3 regions of the Cupriavidus sp. USMAA2-4 genome follow, and region 2 is predicted to be linked to each of the others. Evidence: predicted binding sites of a transcription regulator. Region 2 holds the regulator's gene; each other region holds the start of a gene.
What was found. Region 2 encodes FNR, which switches genes on or off when oxygen is low (the NO sensors DNR and NnrR bind a similar motif). Its sites were predicted from a motif close to TTGATNNNNATCAA; they were not measured.
Positions count from the first base shown of each region.

Region 1 (5,195 bases), 1.5 Mb from region 2:
GCCGGTCGCTTCGCTCGAGCTGAAGGATGCCAACGCGCCGCGCGTCTACAAGACCGGCGAACAGGTCTACAAGGAAGTCTGCTCCGCCTGCCACGCGACCGGCGCGGCGGGTGCGCCCAAGTACGGCACCGCCGGCGACTGGGCCCCGCGCATCGGCCAGGGCTTCGACGGGCTGCTGAATTCGGTGCTGCACGGCAAGGGCGCGATGCAGGCGCGCGCCGGCACCACGCCGGACGACTACAGCGACTACGAACTGGGCCGTGCCGTGGTCTACATGGCCGATGCGGGCGGCGCCAAGTTCCCCGAGCCGGCGGCACCGGCGGCTGCAACCGCCGCGGCTTCCGCGCCGGCGGCCGAGACCGCTGCGGCCGCCCCGGCTCCGGCGGCTGCCCCCGCGCCTGCCGCCGCCGCTGCACCGGCCGCGGCGTCGGCCGATACCGGCAAGAAGGTCTACGAGCAGGTCTGCGCCGCCTGCCATGCGGCCGGCGTGGCCGGTGCGCCGAAGTTCGGCGACAAGGCGGCCTGGGCGCCGCGCCTGAAGGAAGGCATGGACGTGGTGCACAACTATGCGCTGAAGGGCAAGGGCGTGATGCCGCCCAAGGGTGGCTATGCCGGCCCCGATGCCGACGTGCTGGCCGCGGCCGACTACATGGCGGCCGCCGCGAAGTAAGCTCCGCACGGCCGGACGCGGTTCCGGCCGGCGCAGTCGACGCAGTAGAAAAAGCCCGCGGCATGCCGCGGGCTTTTTGCTTTGTCCTGCTGCTTCCCTTCTGATGCTGCTTCCCTTCTGTGCGGTCAATCGTCCGGCCGATCCGCACACTACGCCGGCCGCCAACCCTGCGCAGGCGGCCGCCGGGGGCGCAGCGCGCCGCCCGGCCCCCGCTACACCACGCGCGAGTAGCGCACCAGCGGGGCCGCTACCGCTTCGTTGGCGGCCTCGCCGGCCAGCGCGCGCCGGCGTGCGGCGTCTTCGCGCAGGTGGCGGTCGAATACCATCGCCACGCGGCGCACCAGCAGGCGCCCGAGCGGTGTCACCTCGATGCGGCCGGGCCGGCAGTCCACCAGGCCGTCGGCGGCCAGGCGCTCCAGGTCCGCCAGTTCGGTGGCGAAGGCGGCTGCGAAATCGATGCCGTGGCGTGCCGCCAGCGCAGCGCTGTCGAGCACGCCGTTGCACATCAGCGCGCCGATGATCTCGCGCCGCAGGTGATCGTCGGCGGACATGTGGAAACCGCGGATCACCGGCAACCGGCCGGCGTCGAGCGCGGCGTAGTAGTCGTCCAGCGTGCGCGCGTTCTGCACGTAGCGTCCGGCCACCGCGCCGATCGCCGACACGCCGAGTCCGACCTGGTCGTAGCCGGCGTGCGTCGAATAGCCCTGGAAGTTGCGTTGCAGCTTGCCCTCGCGCTGCGCCACGGCGAGGTCGTCGCCGGGCAAGGCGAAATGGTCCATGCCGATGTAGACGTAGCCGGCGGCGCTCAGTTTCTCGATGGTGGCGACCAGGATCTCGAGCTTTTCGGCCGGCGCCGGCAGCGCCGCTTCGTCGATGCGGCGCTGCGGCTTGAACACATGCGGCAGGTGCGCATAGCTGTAGACCGAGAGCCGCTCGGGCCGCATCTCCAGCACGCGCTCGATGGTCACGGCGAAGCGCCGCGCGTCCTGGTGCGGCAGGCCGTAGATCAGGTCCATGCTGATGGAGCGCATGCCGAGGCGGCGCGCGGCATCGACCACGGCGCGCGTCTGCGCCACGGACTGCTCGCGGTGGATGGCGCGCTGCACCTCGGGATCGAAGTCCTGCACGCCCAGGCTGATGCGGTTGAAACCCAGTTCGGCCAGCAGGGCCATGCGCGCATCATCCACCACGCGCGGGTCGATCTCGATGGAGTGCTCGCCGTAGGCGGACAGTTCGAAGTGCTCCTGCAGCGCGGCCATCACACGGCGCATCTCGTCTTCGTCGAGAAAGGTCGGCGTGCCGCCGCCCCAGTGCGACTGCAGCACCTGGCGGCGCGCGCCCAGCGCCTGCGCCACCTGGGCGGCCTCACGCGCGAGGTAGTCGACGTAGCGCGCGCTGCGCCCATGGTCGCGCGTGATGATCTTGTTGCAGCCGCAGTAGTAGCAGATGTTCTCGCAGAACGGCACGTGCACGTAGAGCGAGAGCGGCGAACCCGTTGGCAGAACCGGCGCGGACGCCCCGCGGCTGCTGTCGGCCAGCGCCGTGCGGTAGTCGGTCTCGCCGATGCCGTCATGGAAGCGGTCGGCGGTCGGATAGGAGGTGTAGCGCGGGCCGTTGCCGTCGATGCGGCCGGCGAGCGCGCGGAAACCTGCCAGTGCGTCGCGGTCGAGCGTCCGCGCGGCGGGCGTGATGGGTGAGGCGGGTGTGAGGCGTGAGGTGGGAGCGGACATGGGGGCGCCCTCGGCGGACGGATTGCTGATGGCCCATGCTAGTCCCGGCGCGGCGCGGGGGGCTTGACCGGCGTCAAGCGCTGGCGGCGACGGCGGGACGGCCGTCGCCGAGCGGTGTCGACTGCCACGCTGGCGTCGCGTGCCGCCTTCGACGCCCCTGGCGCCAGGCCTTCCGGCGTTCCCGAGAGCGCAGGCGCACTCGGAGGCACCTCAAACACACCTCAGCCCGCGTCAGACGCGCGGCAGCACCATGCGCACGCGCAAACCGCCTTCGGGGCGGTTGGCCAGGCTCAGTTCGCCGCCGTGGCGCGCCACGATGTCGGCCGCGATCGACAGGCCCATGCCGACACCGCCGGTGGCGCGGCTGCGCGAGGACTCCACACGGTAGAACGGCTCAAGTACACGCGGCAACTCCTCGTGCGGAATGCCGGGGCCGTCGTCGCAGACGTCGATCACCACGCGCTCGGGCGCGTCGGTCAGGCGGATCTGCGCGGCGCCGCCATAGCGGTGCGCATTCTCGATCAGATTGACCACGGCGCGGCGCAGTTCGGCCGGATAGGCCAGCAGCGGCGCCGCCTGGCCGTCCAGCGTGACGTCCTGGCCGAGTTCGGCGGCGTCGTCGACGATGGCGTGCAGCAGGGCCAGGATGTCGACCCGCTGGCGCGGCTCGCCGCTGTCGCGGTCGCGCAGGTAGTACAGGGTGGAGTCGATCAGGCCGTTCATCTCGGCCAGGTCCTGGCGCAGGCGGTAGCGCACGTCGCGGTCGTCGACGCGCTCGATGCGCAGGCTCATGCGCGTCAGCGGCGTGCGCAGGTCGTGCGATACGGCGGCGAGGAAGCGCGACTGCTGCCCCATCTGCGTGCGGATGCGCTGCTGCATGTGGTTGAACGCCACCGCTGCGGCGCGCGCCTCGACCGGGCCGGTATCCTCGTCGAGCTGCGGTGCATTGACGTCCTGCGCCAGGCGGCCCGCGCCGCTGGCCAGCTGCTGGATCGGCCGCGCCAGCAGGCGGGCACCCACCCAGGAGGCGGCGACGATGGCGGCAAGCTGCAGCAGCAGGCCCGGGCGCGGCGGCCACCAGCCGTGCAGCCGCCGCGGCGGCCCGTGGGGTGGCATCGGCGGTGGCGGCAGGTCGGCGGCGAACAGATCATCGGGCGGCGGCGGTGGCATGCGCCCTACCTCCAGCCCCGGCGGGCCCGGCGGCATCGCGCCGGAGGGCTGGCCGGGGGTGGCGTGGCGCGCGCCGGCGGCGGTGGTGTCGTGGCGCTCCAGGCCGGGGCGCGGGAAGATGCTCTCGATGACCGTGATGCCGAGCAGGTGCACGGCCAGCATGATGGTGGCCATCACCAGGAACAGGCGCACGAACATGGTGTCGTAGCGCGCCAGCGGACCGCGAAGACGCACGCTCAGCTTTCCACGTTGGCGGTGAAGACGTAGCCCTCGCCGCGCACGGTGCGGATCAGCACCGGATCGCGCGGATCGTCGCGCAGCTTCTGGCGCAGGCGCGACACCAGCAGGTCGATGCTGCGGTCGAACACGTCCAGGTCGCGGCCGCGCGCCTGGTTGATCAGCAGCTCGCGGTCGAGCACGCGGTGCGGATGTTCGATGAAGGTCAGCAGCAGGCGGAATTCGGCATTGGACAGCGGCACCACCGTATCCTCGCCGTCGACCAGCTGGCGCAGCGTGGTGTTGAGCCGCCAGGCGCCGAAGCGCAGTTCGTGCCCGGCGGCGGCGGCCGGACGGCGCTGCCCGCCCTGGCTGCGGCGCAGCACGGTGTGGATGCGCGCCACCAGCTCGCGCATCTCGAAGGGCTTGGTGACGTAGTCGTCCGCGCCGACCTCCAGGCCGACCACGCGGTCCGCCAGTTCGGCGCGCGCCGTCAGCATGATCACCGGCGTGTCGCTCTGCTCGCGGATCTCGCGGCACAGCGCCAGGCCGTTCTCGCCCGGCAGCGACAGGTCGAGAATGACCAGGTCATAGGTCTTGCCGGCCATCGCGGCGCGCATGGCGGCACCGCCCTCGGCACCGTCGGCCGCCATGCCGAAGGTCGACAGGTAGTCGGCCAGCATGGTGCGGATCTGGGTATCGTCGTCGACGACAAGTAGTTGCAGCGGAGCGGAGGCGGTAGCGGTGGATTCCATTCTCATGTCGGCAAGGCGGCATCCGCCGCAGCGCTCACTGTAGCAGCACAGCATACTCTGGCTTTGGCCGCTTTGTATCCACACCGATACAGACGAAAGCCAGGGCCGAACCTGTCTGTACAAGCAAGCGTCGGCGGCGTGACCAAGTGCTCAAGCTGGGCACGAAATCGGGGCATACCATCGAAAAAGTCGGCCATGCGCCGCTTGTTCCCGACCCTGCCATCCGGGGCCGACATCCTTCGTTGTTCACGGAGCCAAACCATGACACGCCCGACCCGCCTTCGGGACGCGCTGCGCCGCGTCCGCTTCCTCCTCAGCCTTGCCGTGCTCGGCGGCGCCTGCTCGCTGGCCTTGCCGGCCCATGCGCTGCAGAACGCCTCGTCCGATCCACCCGCCCGGCCCGGGCCGAACCTTGCACCGCGCGAGGCACTCGGCCTGAATGCCGCGCAGAACGCGCTGTGGCAGGCCGCCGAGTCCGCCACGCGTGAAGCACACGCCCATGCGCTGGAGCTGCGCGCGCGCTTCCTGCGTGAAAGCGGCGACCCCGAGGGCATGCGCGACGGCAGCGCACCGCTGCGCCCGCGCGTCCAGGCGATGGAGCGGCTGCACGATGCGCTGGAGAAGGACCGCCGCGCGGTCGATGAACGCTGGCTG
Region 1 covers NZ_CP017748.1:2,667,222-2,672,416, reverse strand. The annotation lists gene BKK79_RS11650 (c-type cytochrome) at 1-670, shown strand, start outside; gene hemN (oxygen-independent coproporphyrinogen III oxidase) at 883-2,400, opposite strand; gene BKK79_RS11640 (ATP-binding protein) at 2,632-3,768, opposite strand; gene BKK79_RS11635 (response regulator) at 3,807-4,541, opposite strand; gene BKK79_RS11630 (hypothetical protein) at 4,803-5,195, shown strand, end outside.
Region 1: hemN (oxygen-independent coproporphyrinogen III oxidase) is a predicted target of FNR. The motif match lies at 2,464-2,477, and genes of this name have one in related genera.

Region 2 (5,195 bases):
ACGGCGTCAAACCCGGCGGGAACCTGCCCAGGTGCGGCTTCGATGATCGCCTCGGTAAGCGTCGCCGGCGCCAGGCCGCCGGCGACACGGCCGGCCTCGGCGACCGTCATGCCATCCAGGGCCAATTGCCCCTCCGCATCCTGCCCGGCGGGCACGCCGGCCTGGCCAAGCGACTCGAAGTCAATGGCCTGCTGGTCCAGCAAGGCCGCCTGGATCTGCGCTTGCGCATCCTCCAGCTGGGGCAACTCGTCCAGGGTACGCAAGCCGAGATCATCGAGGAAAGCCTTGGTGGTCGCGTACAGCGCGGGTCGCCCTGGCACATCGCGATGGCCGATCACTTCGATCCATTCGCGGTCCTCGAGCCGCTTGATCACCTCCGTGCTGACGGTCACCCCGCGGATCTCTTCGATGTCGCCGCGGGTTACCGGCTGCCGGTACGCGATGATCGCCAGCGTCTCCATCACCGCGCGCGAGTATTTCGGCGGCTTCTCCGGATTCAGGCGATCGAGGTATTCGCGCATGCCGGGCCGGCTCTGGAAACGCCAGCCACTGGCCAGCGCCACCAGTTCCACGCCCCGATCACGCCAATCCAGACGTAACTCGTCCAGCAGCACGCGGATGGTGTCGGCAGCCACCTCATCGGCGAACAACCGTCGCAGTTCCGCCACGCGCAAGGGCTCCTGCGCGCAGATCAACGCAGTCTCGAGGACGATTTTCGCCTCTTGGGTATTCATATACGGATGTGTGCAGCCTGTCTTTGCACCTGCCCCCGGCGGACCGCCGGAGGATTCGGGGATTTCGGATCCAGCGAGGCCGAAGCGCCATCGCCATCTCATTGCGCGGCCGGCCGGCATGCCGTCCGCATGAAAGCCGCGCGCCCATCTTATTCTGCTTCGGGTTGCCGGGTCAGTCCGGCGGAGAATTGCCCTGCTGCCGGCCTCAGCGCCGGCCGAAAGGCCTCTTGCGTTGCACCGCCCTTCTGGAGCGGCGGATCGGCGCGAACGGGTCCAACCCCTTCCGCCGCAAGAACGATGCAGTCATCCGCACGGTGTTGCGCACCTCCCGTCGCGCAACGCCCAGCCGGTCTTTTGAACCGGAGATCTTGTCAACCGGCATGGCTTGCTGCGAGGTGGCTACGTCCGTCAGCAACATTCTGCCCGGACTGGCCTCAGGACGGCCGTTCGAGTTGCCCGGCCATGCGCGCGGCAGCGCCAGCGCGATAGATACTGCAATGCTGCCGATTGTAGGGCATTCCGGCCCGGCGCTGCAACCGCCGATCACCAGCGCGGCGCCTTCGGCACACCCGACAAAGTGCCTCACGCATCACCAAAACAGAAGAACCCCCTTCAGAACACCACACAGAAGCCGTGTGCGGCGAGCGTGTGCGGCAACATCGCCGCCCGCACAAGCCCGGCCGCACCAAACCCCATCACTGCCACGCCGGCACCGACGCGCACCCAGGGCCGGCGCGACCAGCCGCGCAACGCGCCGGACAGGCCGGACAACATCAGCAGGTTGGGCAAGGTCCCGAGACCGAATACCCCCATCAGCAAGGCCCCCGACAACGCGTTGCCGGCAAGCAACGATAGGGTGAGCGCACCGTAAACCATGCCGCACGGCACCAGCCCCCACGCCAGACCGATGCCGAAACGCCTGAGCAAGCGCGGGCGGACCTGAATCGGGGCGGACGGGGCACCGGCGCGCCGCCCGCGGAGGCGGCCTGCCAGGGCTCCGGCCCCACGCGCCACCAAGCGCTCCAGCGCGGCGAACTGCGGCGCGCGCCCGGCCAGCAGCCACAGGCCGGTGCCCAGCAGGACCATGCTGCCAGCGGCAAACAGGCCGCGCTGCAGCGGCAGGTATTGGGCTCGCCAGGCACCGGCGCCGACCGCGCCCAGCGCGGCACCGAGCAGCATGTAAGTCACCACCCGCCCCGCATGCATGGATAACTGTTCACGCAACCAGTCCCGCGGCCTGCGCAGCACGACGACCGGCGCTTCCGCCTGCGGCCGCTCGACCGCCAGTGCAATGCCGCCGCACATGGCTGCGCAGTGCACGCCACCCAGCAAGGCCAGCAGAAAAACACTGAAAAAGACCGCCGCAGTCAACTTTCGCTCCCCTTCGGATGCCTTCACACAGTAAAATGCAGAAATTGCGCCCTCGCAGCTCAACGACAATAGGCCCCGGCTTGCTCAATTCCATCCCCGTCACCGCGATGTCGCCCCGTTGCTCGTCCTGCTCGCTCGGACACCTGTGCGTGCCGGTCGGCATGAACCGCAACGACATCGAAAAGATCGACTCGCTGGTGAAGGAACGCGTGCGAGTCCACAAGGGCGAGACGCTCTACCGGCTCGGCGAACCCCTGAGCGCAGTCTACGCGGTGCGCTTCGGCACCCTGAAGACACACGTGACGATGGAAGACGGGCGCTCGCAGATCACCGGCTTCCACCTGCCGGGCGAAGTCGTCGGACTCGACGGCCTCGGCGAGATGCAGCACGCGTCGGATGCTACCGCACTGGAAGACACCGAGGTCTGCGTGATGCGCTTCAACGACCTGCAGACCCTGTCGACCACCGTGCCGTCGCTGCAGCAGCAGTTCCTGCGCATGATGAGCAAGGAGATCACGCAGGACCAGGTCATGCTGCTGACGCTCGGCTCCATGCGCGCCGAGGAGCGCCTGGCCGCCTTCCTGGTCAACCTGTCCGAGCGCCTGTCGGAACGCGGCTACTCGTCGACCGAGTTCGTGCTGCGCATGAGCCGGGAGGAAATCGGCAGTTATCTCGGCCTCAAGCTGGAAACCGTCAGCCGCCTGTTCTCGCGCTTCGCCGAGGCCGGGCTGATCCAGATCCGCCAGCGCCACGTCAAGCTGGTCGACGTACCCGGCATCAAGCAGATCTACGGCAAGAGCTGCTGACCAAGCCGAGGGCGCAGGCATCCGGCGCCTTCGACAGGCCCCGTTCTGCCCAGCCCTTCGGCCTGCGCGCATCCCCTACTCCAGTTCGTCGGTATCGCCGAGGCGCACCGGCATCGTATAAAAGGTCAGGGCGCTCGACAGCGAGCACAGCAGCCAGGCCAGCAGGAAGCCGATGGTGTAGACCGCCTCGCGCGAGGCCTCGACCGGCCGCCCGAACAGCCTGAGATCGCTTGGATCCACCAGCGAGAACACCGCGGCGGTTGCCACACCGGCGACCAGGAAGGCCGGCCACAGGACCCACATCAGCCAGCGCAGTCTCATGGCCGCTCCGTGGCTGTCGCGCCGGACACTGCCCGCGCCGCGCCCTGCCGCTCGACCACCAGCCCGTGCCGGCTGACGCCCTCCTCGATCGGCTTGTCGGGATGCGTCATCGCCAGCCAGATGGTCACGCCGCAGGCGGCCATCGCCGCCAGCGGCCCGCTCATCAGCAGCCAGGGCCAGGGTTCCTTCCACCACGGCCGCACGGCCTGCTGCATCGTGCCGGCGTCCGTCAATGATTGTCGGGCGGGTCCTTGCATGGCTTCGCTCCTTGCTGTTACGCACGGCGGCATCGTGGCCGCCCCGCTTGTCTGCCCTGCGGCAATCCCCTCCGCACGCCCTACAGGTCGCGCGGCACGATGAAACTGGTCGATTGGTTCACCTCGACGACATGCCCCTCCTCCTGGCCGCCCTGCACCGTCACGCGGATCTTGTGCGTGCCCTGCCGCGCCTGCTCGAGCGGCACGCGCACGCGGATGGCCAGCAGGCGGTTCGAGGTCGGTGCGAGTTCGCCGGTCGCCCCGTCGGACTCCACGCGCAGCTTGCCGAGTTCCGCACTGTCGGCGCGGATGGTGAACTGCATCGGCGCCTCGCTAGTATTGATCAGCTGCAGGCGGTAGACGTTCTCCACCCAGCGCCCCTCGACTTCGCGCCCGAGGCTGCCGCGGTCGCGGATGATATCCACCTTCAGCGGCGTGCGCAGTGACAGCGAGATGGCGAAGCCCGCCAGCAGTGCCAGCCAGATCGCCGAATAGATCATCACGCGCGGACGCAGCAGGCGCTTGCGCGTCGCCTGGGCCGACCAGCCCTTGCGCATCGCGTTCTCCGACGTGTAGCGGATCAGCCCGCGCGGGTAGTCCATCTTGTCCATCACCTGGTTGCAGGCATCGATGCAGGCGCCGCAGCCGATGCACTCGTACTGCAAGCCGTCGCGGATGTCGATGCCGGTCGGGCAGACCTGCACGCAGATGCTGCAATTGACGCAGTCGCCAAGCCCAGCGGCGCGGTGGTCGGCCTTGCGCGAGCGGCTGCCGCGCGGGTCGCCGCGGCCGCTGTCGTAGGTGACGACAAAGGTGTCGCGGTCCACCATCACGCTCTGGAAGCGCGCGTAGGGACACATGTACTTGCACACCTGCTCACGCATGAAGCCCGCGTTGCCCCACGTGGCGAAGGCGTAGAACAGCATCCAGAAGGCCTGCCAGGGCCCGAGCGCGAACGCAGCCACCTGCCCGCCCAGCTCGCGGATCGGCGCGAAATAGCCGATAAAGGTGAAACCGGTCCACAGCGCCACCACGATCCACAGCAGATGCTTGGTCGCCTTGATGCGCAGCTTGCGCAGCGACCACGGATCGCCGTCGAGGCGGATGCGGGCGAAACGATCGCCTTCGACATGCCGCTCGATCCACATGAAGATCTCGGTATAGACCGTCTGCGGACAGGCATAGCCGCAGAACAGCCGGCCGGCGATGGCGGTGAACAGGAACAGGGCCAGCGCCGAGATCACCAGCAGCACGCTCAGGTAGATCACGTCCTGCGGCCACAGCACCAGCCCGAAGATATAGAACTTGCGCGCGCCCAGGTCGAACAGCACCGCCTGGCGCCCGTTCCACTGCAGCCACGGCGTACCGTAGTAGATCAGCTGCGTCAGCAGCACGAGCCAGACGCGCCAGTTCGAGAAGGCACCGCTGACCGAGCGCGGGTAGATCTTGCGGCGGACTTCATACAACGCCTCGTCGACCGACTCGGTCGCAGGCGCTGCGGTTGCCGGCCCGCCCTTGCGGGCCAGCGGTTCCGTCTCCGGTGCATTCATTGGCTGGCTCCGGCGGCGCACGCGCCCTGCGGCGCGGCGCGATGCACTTTCCTCATCGTGACGCCTCCGGCGCGTTCGACAGCCCCCAGACGTAGGCGGTCAGCATGCGGATACGTTCCGGCGTCAGGATCTCTTCATGCGCAGGCATATGGTTGT
Region 2 covers NZ_CP017748.1:4,151,949-4,157,143, reverse strand. The annotation lists gene scpB (SMC-Scp complex subunit ScpB) at 1-734, opposite strand, end outside; gene BKK79_RS40415 (hypothetical protein) at 940-1,320, opposite strand; gene BKK79_RS18505 (sulfite exporter TauE/SafE family protein) at 1,347-2,105, opposite strand; gene fnr (fumarate/nitrate reduction transcriptional regulator Fnr) at 2,186-2,911, shown strand; gene BKK79_RS18495 (hypothetical protein) at 2,987-3,232, opposite strand; gene BKK79_RS18490 (hypothetical protein) at 3,229-3,447, opposite strand; gene ccoG (cytochrome c oxidase accessory protein CcoG) at 3,570-5,039, opposite strand; gene ccoP (cytochrome-c oxidase, cbb3-type subunit III) at 5,092-5,195, opposite strand, start outside.

Region 3 (5,195 bases), 270 kb from region 2:
TCGAATGCGGGCCGCAGATGAAGGCCACGTCGATGTCCTCCGGCTTCACCCAGTGGCGCAGCAGGGCCCGTACCTTGTCGCCGTCGATGCGACCGTTGAACAGCTCGATGTCGAGCTGCTCGCGGCTCAGCACGAAGACCAGGTTGAAGCGTTCCAGGTAGGTGTCCTTCAGGTCTTCCAGCTCTTCCTTGAACAGCACCGACGACGAGGCGCGGTTGCCGTAGAAGAGCGTGAAGCGGCTGCCGGGCTCCGTCATCAGCGTGGTCTTGATGATCGACAGCATCGGCGTGATGCCGCTGCCGGCGGCAAAGGCGACGTAGTGGCGGCGATTGGCTTCGGCCAGCGGCACGTGGAAGTGTCCGGCCGGCGGCATCACTTCCAGCGTCATGCCGGGGTGCAGCGTGTCGTTCGCCCAGTTGGAGAAGCGCCCGCCTTCGACCCGCTTGATGGCCACGCGCAGGCGCCGGTCCTGCACCGCCGAGCAGATCGAATACGAGCGGCGCACGTCTTCGCCGTCGATGCCGGCGCGCAGCGTCAGGTGCTGCCCTTGCACGTAGCGGTAGGCATCGGCCAGCGCGTCGGGCACGGCGAAGGTCACCGCCACCGCATCGCGGGTCTCGCGGGTGACCGAAGCCACCGTCAGCTCATGGAATTTGCTCATCTCCCCACCTGTCTCGTTCAGTGAGCCTTGAAGTAATCGAACGGCTCCTTGCAGTCGCCGCAGCGGTACAGGGCCTTGCATGCCGTGGAGCCGAACTGGCTGACCAGGCGGGTGTGGCGCGAGCCGCAGTGCGGGCAGGCCACCACCAGTGCCGGCGAGGCCTTGCGGCCGATGGCAAGCGAGCCGCCGGCGCCGCGCAGGCCGCTGATGTCGATGGCCTGCTCCGCCGGCGGCGCGATGCCGTAGCCGGACAGGCTGGCCTTGCCGCGCGCGCTCATCCAGTCGGTGGTCCAGGCCGGGGCCAGGCGCGTCTGCACGCTGACGTGCTCGACGCCGTGCGCCGCCAGCGTGCGCTCGATCTCCTCGCGGATCGCCGTCATGGCCGGACAACCCGAGTACGTCGGCGTGATGGTGACGACGCAGGTGTCGTCCAGCCAGGCCACATCGCGCACGATGCCCAGGTCCACCACCGAGATCACCGGGACTTCCGGGTCCGGCACCTTGTCCAGCCAGGCCCAGACCTGGTCCAGGCTGGCGCGCTCGGCAACTGTCGCTGACATGGCGGCCTCCCTCACCAGCTGGCGCCCGGATAGGCGCGCTGCAGGAACTGCATCTCGGCCAGCAGGTAGCCCAGGTGCTCGCTATGCCGGCCCTGGCGTCCGCCGCTCTGCGCCCAGCCGCCGGCCGGGCGGCTCAGCGTCGCCTCGTCCAGCACCTCGTCGACATGGCGCAGCCACGCGCCGGCCAGCGTGGCCGGGTCGACGGCCACACCCTGCGCCGCCAGCGCCGCGTCGGCGGCATCGCTTTCGAACAACTCGCCGGTGAACATCCACAGATCGTCGAAGGCCTGCTGCATGCGGCGCCGGCTTTCCACGGTGCCGTCGCCCAGGCGCACCACCAGGTCGGCGCTGCGGCGCGCGTGGTAGGCCACCTCCTTCAGCGACTTGGCCGCGATCTCGGCGATGCGCGCATCGGCGCTGCGCTGCAGGCCGTCGAGCAGGAAGTAGTGCCAGGTGTCGAACAGGAACTGGCGCGCCAGCGTATCGGCATAGCTGCCGTTGGGCTGCTCGACCAGCAGCAGGTTGCGGAACTGGTGCGCGTCGCGCAGGTAGGCGAGCTGGTCGGCGCTGCGGCCGGCCCCCTCCACTTCCCCGGCATAGCCCAGCCACAGGCGCGTCTGGCCGATCAGGTCCAGCGCCACGTTGGTCAGGGCGATGTCCTCTTCCAGGGCGGGGCCGCGACCGCACCATTCCGACAGGCGCTGGCCCAGTACCAGCGTGCTGTCGCCCAGGCGCAGCAGGTATTCGAGCTTGTGTTGGTCCATGGTGGAGTCGTCCTCGCGCGCAGCCATCAGATGTGCTTGACCTCTTCCGGCATCGGGAAGAACGTCGGGTGCCGGTAGATCTTGCTGTTGGCGGGCTCGAACAGCGGGCCCTTGTCGCCCGGGCTACTCGCCATCACGTCGGCGGCCTTCACCACCCAGACGCTGACGCCTTCGTTGCGGCGCGTGTAGACATCGCGCGCATGGTTGATGGCCATCTCGCCATCGGGCGCATGCAGGCTGCCCACATGCTTGTGGGCCAGGCCGTGCTGGCTGCGGATAAAGATCTCCCAAAGCGGCCACTCTTTCATGGCAACTCTCCTGTCAGGTTGGCGGTGGGTCGGCGCGCCGGCTGGCGCGCCCGGTGTCAGGCGGCGGCGCACTCTGCCTTGTCGGCGTGCGCCACCAGGGCGTCGCGGAACCAGGCGCCGTCGTCCCAGGCCTTGACGCGCGTGCGCAGGCGTTCGCGGTTGCACGGCCCGTTGCCGCGCAGCACGTTGTAGAACTCGTCCCAGTCGATGGCGCCGAAGTCGTAGTGGCCGCGTTCCTCGTTCCACTTCAGGTCCGGATCGGGAACGGTCAGGCCCAGGTACTCGGCCTGCGGCACGGTCTGGTCGACCATCTTCTGGCGCAGCTCGTCGTTGGAGAACAGCTTGATGCGCCACTGCATCGATTGCGCGCTGTTGGGCGAATCGGCGTCGGACGGGCCGAACATCATCAGCGCCGGCCACCACCACCGGTTCAGCGCGTCCTGCGCCATCTGCTTCTGCTCCGGCGTGCCGCGGCACAGCGCCAGCAGGATGTCGTAGCCCTGGCGCTGGTGGAACGACTCTTCTTTGCATACCCGCACCATGGCACGGGCATAGGGGCCGAAGGAACAACGGCACAGCGGCACCTGGTTGATGATGGCGGAACCGTCCACCAGCCAGCCGATGGCGCCGATGTCGGCCCAGCTCAGCGTGGGGTAGTTGAAGATGCTGGAGTACTTGGCCTTGCCGGCGTGCAGGTCATCCAGCAACTGGTCGCGCGACACGCCCAGCGTTTCCGCCGCGCTGTAGAGATAGAGGCCGTGGCCCGCTTCATCCTGGATCTTGGCCAGCAGGATCGCCTTGCGTTCCAGCGTGGGTGCACGGGTGACCCAGTTGCCCTCGGGCAGCTGTCCCACGATCTCGGAATGCGCATGCTGCGAGATCTGGCGGACCAGCGTCTTGCGGTAGGCCTCGGGCATCCAGTCCTTGGCCTCGATCTTGATGCCGGCATCGATGCGCGCCTGGAACTCGCGCTCCTGCGGGTCCATTTCGTCCAGCGCGCGAAGCCTTGTCGCCCCCGTCTCCACCAGTTGTGCGTACATCCCGTGCTCCGTTTTTCCAGGCCTTGACCTGCGTCAAACCGTCTCGATGAAGGGGATGATAGTGATACAATTTGATTCAAACAATCGATGTTTCTGTATCACTTTCAAGGTGTACGCATGGCCACCCGCCTGGATATCGACACCGTTTCTCCCCAGCTTGCGCGGCTCGCCCGCGGACTCAAGCTCGGCGCCAATTCGATGCTGGTGACCTTGTTCGGCGATGTGGTGGCGCCACGGCCGCAGGCGCTCTGGCTGGGCAGCCTGATCCACCTCGCGGCACCATTCGGCATCAACGACCGGCTGGTGCGCACCGCGACGTTCCGGCTGGCCGCGGACGACTGGCTCAGTGCCACGCGCCTCGGACGGCGCAGTTACTACGGGCTGTCGGAAGCGGGATTGCAGCGTGTGACGCACGCGGGCAAGCGCATCTATGCCGGCGAAGCGGCACAGTGGGACGGACGCTGGACCCTGGTGCTGGTGCGCGGCGACGCCCGCGCCACGCTGCGGCAGCAACTGAAGCGGGAGCTGTTGTGGGAAGGCTTCGGCGCCATCGCTCCCGGCGTGTTCGCCCATCCGCGAGCGGACGCGTCATCGCTGCGGGAAATCCTCACTGCCGCCAAGGCGCTCGACTATGTGGCGGTGATGGAGGCGGCCAGCCTGGCCGCCTTCTCGCTGGAGCCGCTGCAGGTCCTGATGCAACAGACCTTCCGGCTGGGCGACGTGGCCGCCGCCTGGCAGGCGCTGCTGCGCCGCTTCTCGCCGCTGCTGGACAGTGCCGCCGGCCTGGCGCCGGTCGACGCCTTCTTCCTGCGGGCCCTGCTGCTGCATGAGTACCGCCGCGTGCTGCTGCGCGACCCCGACCTGCCCGAAGCCCTGCTGCCGGCCGACTGGCCGGGCCGCACCGCACGCATGATGTGCCGCGACATGTACACGGCATTGCTGGACGCCAGCGAAGACTACCTGCACGCTACAGTGGAGACCGCCGACGGCCCGCTGCAAGGCGCCAGGCGCGAGCTGCGCAAGCGCTTCGGCGCCGGCACCGCGCGCCCGGCCGGACAGCCGGCTGCCTGACGGCCGCCTGTCCGATGGCCCGCGGCCGCGCCGCGGCCTTCCTTCACTTCAGCAGCTTGTCGAAATCCCGGTCGAGCCGGGCCAGCGAGGCATCGATGGCACCGCGGCGCGCCTGGATCCACGCCTGCTGCCGCGCCAGATCCTGCTCGGCGGCCTTCAGCATGCGTTCCATTTCCGCCGGCTGCGGGCCGCCGGAGGTCACACGGTGGTTGACGATGGCCACCGGGTCGAGCGCCGCGCGGAACTCCGCCTCGCTCATCGGGAACTCGGTACTGCCGTAGTCGTGCACCGACTCCGCATAGATGCGCCTGGCCTCGGCGTAGGGAAAGGCACTGGGCCTGATGTCGTGCGCCTTGGCGTAGTCGACCAGGTTGGAGGCGAAGTGATGACCGACGCGGAACGGCAGCTTGTACTTGCGCATCAGCTCGTCGGCCAGTTCCTGCGACGCGGTCCAGTCGCTGTCCAGCTCCTCCAGCGCGCGCTGGCGGTCGATCACCAGCGCCGTCATGATGCGGTCGAGCCCTTGCAGCGCGGTCACCGCGCTCTGCACCATCTGCCCGTTGGTCACCGCATCCTTGGCGTCGGACATGCCCGGCGGCAGGTTGTGCGCGCGGATCACCGGCCCCATGGCCAGCGTGATCGCGGTGGAGGCCTTCTCGCGGGTGGAATTCAGCAGGCCGGGATTACGCTTCTGCGGCATCGCGCTGGACACATAGGTATTGCCGCCCCCTTCCTGCAGCAGGATCCATGGGCGCGGCTGCGCGTACTGCGTCATCACGTCCTCGATGAAG
Region 3 covers NZ_CP017748.1:4,418,828-4,424,022, reverse strand. The annotation lists gene paaE (1,2-phenylacetyl-CoA epoxidase subunit PaaE) at 1-661, opposite strand, end outside; gene paaD (1,2-phenylacetyl-CoA epoxidase subunit PaaD) at 679-1,221, opposite strand; gene paaC (1,2-phenylacetyl-CoA epoxidase subunit PaaC) at 1,233-1,985, opposite strand; gene paaB (1,2-phenylacetyl-CoA epoxidase subunit PaaB) at 2,012-2,293, opposite strand; gene paaA (1,2-phenylacetyl-CoA epoxidase subunit PaaA) at 2,350-3,333, opposite strand; gene paaX (phenylacetic acid degradation operon negative regulatory protein PaaX) at 3,451-4,404, shown strand; gene BKK79_RS19715 (argininosuccinate lyase) at 4,448-5,195, opposite strand, start outside.
Region 3: paaA (1,2-phenylacetyl-CoA epoxidase subunit PaaA) is a predicted target of FNR. The motif match lies at 3,357-3,370, and genes of this name have one in related genera.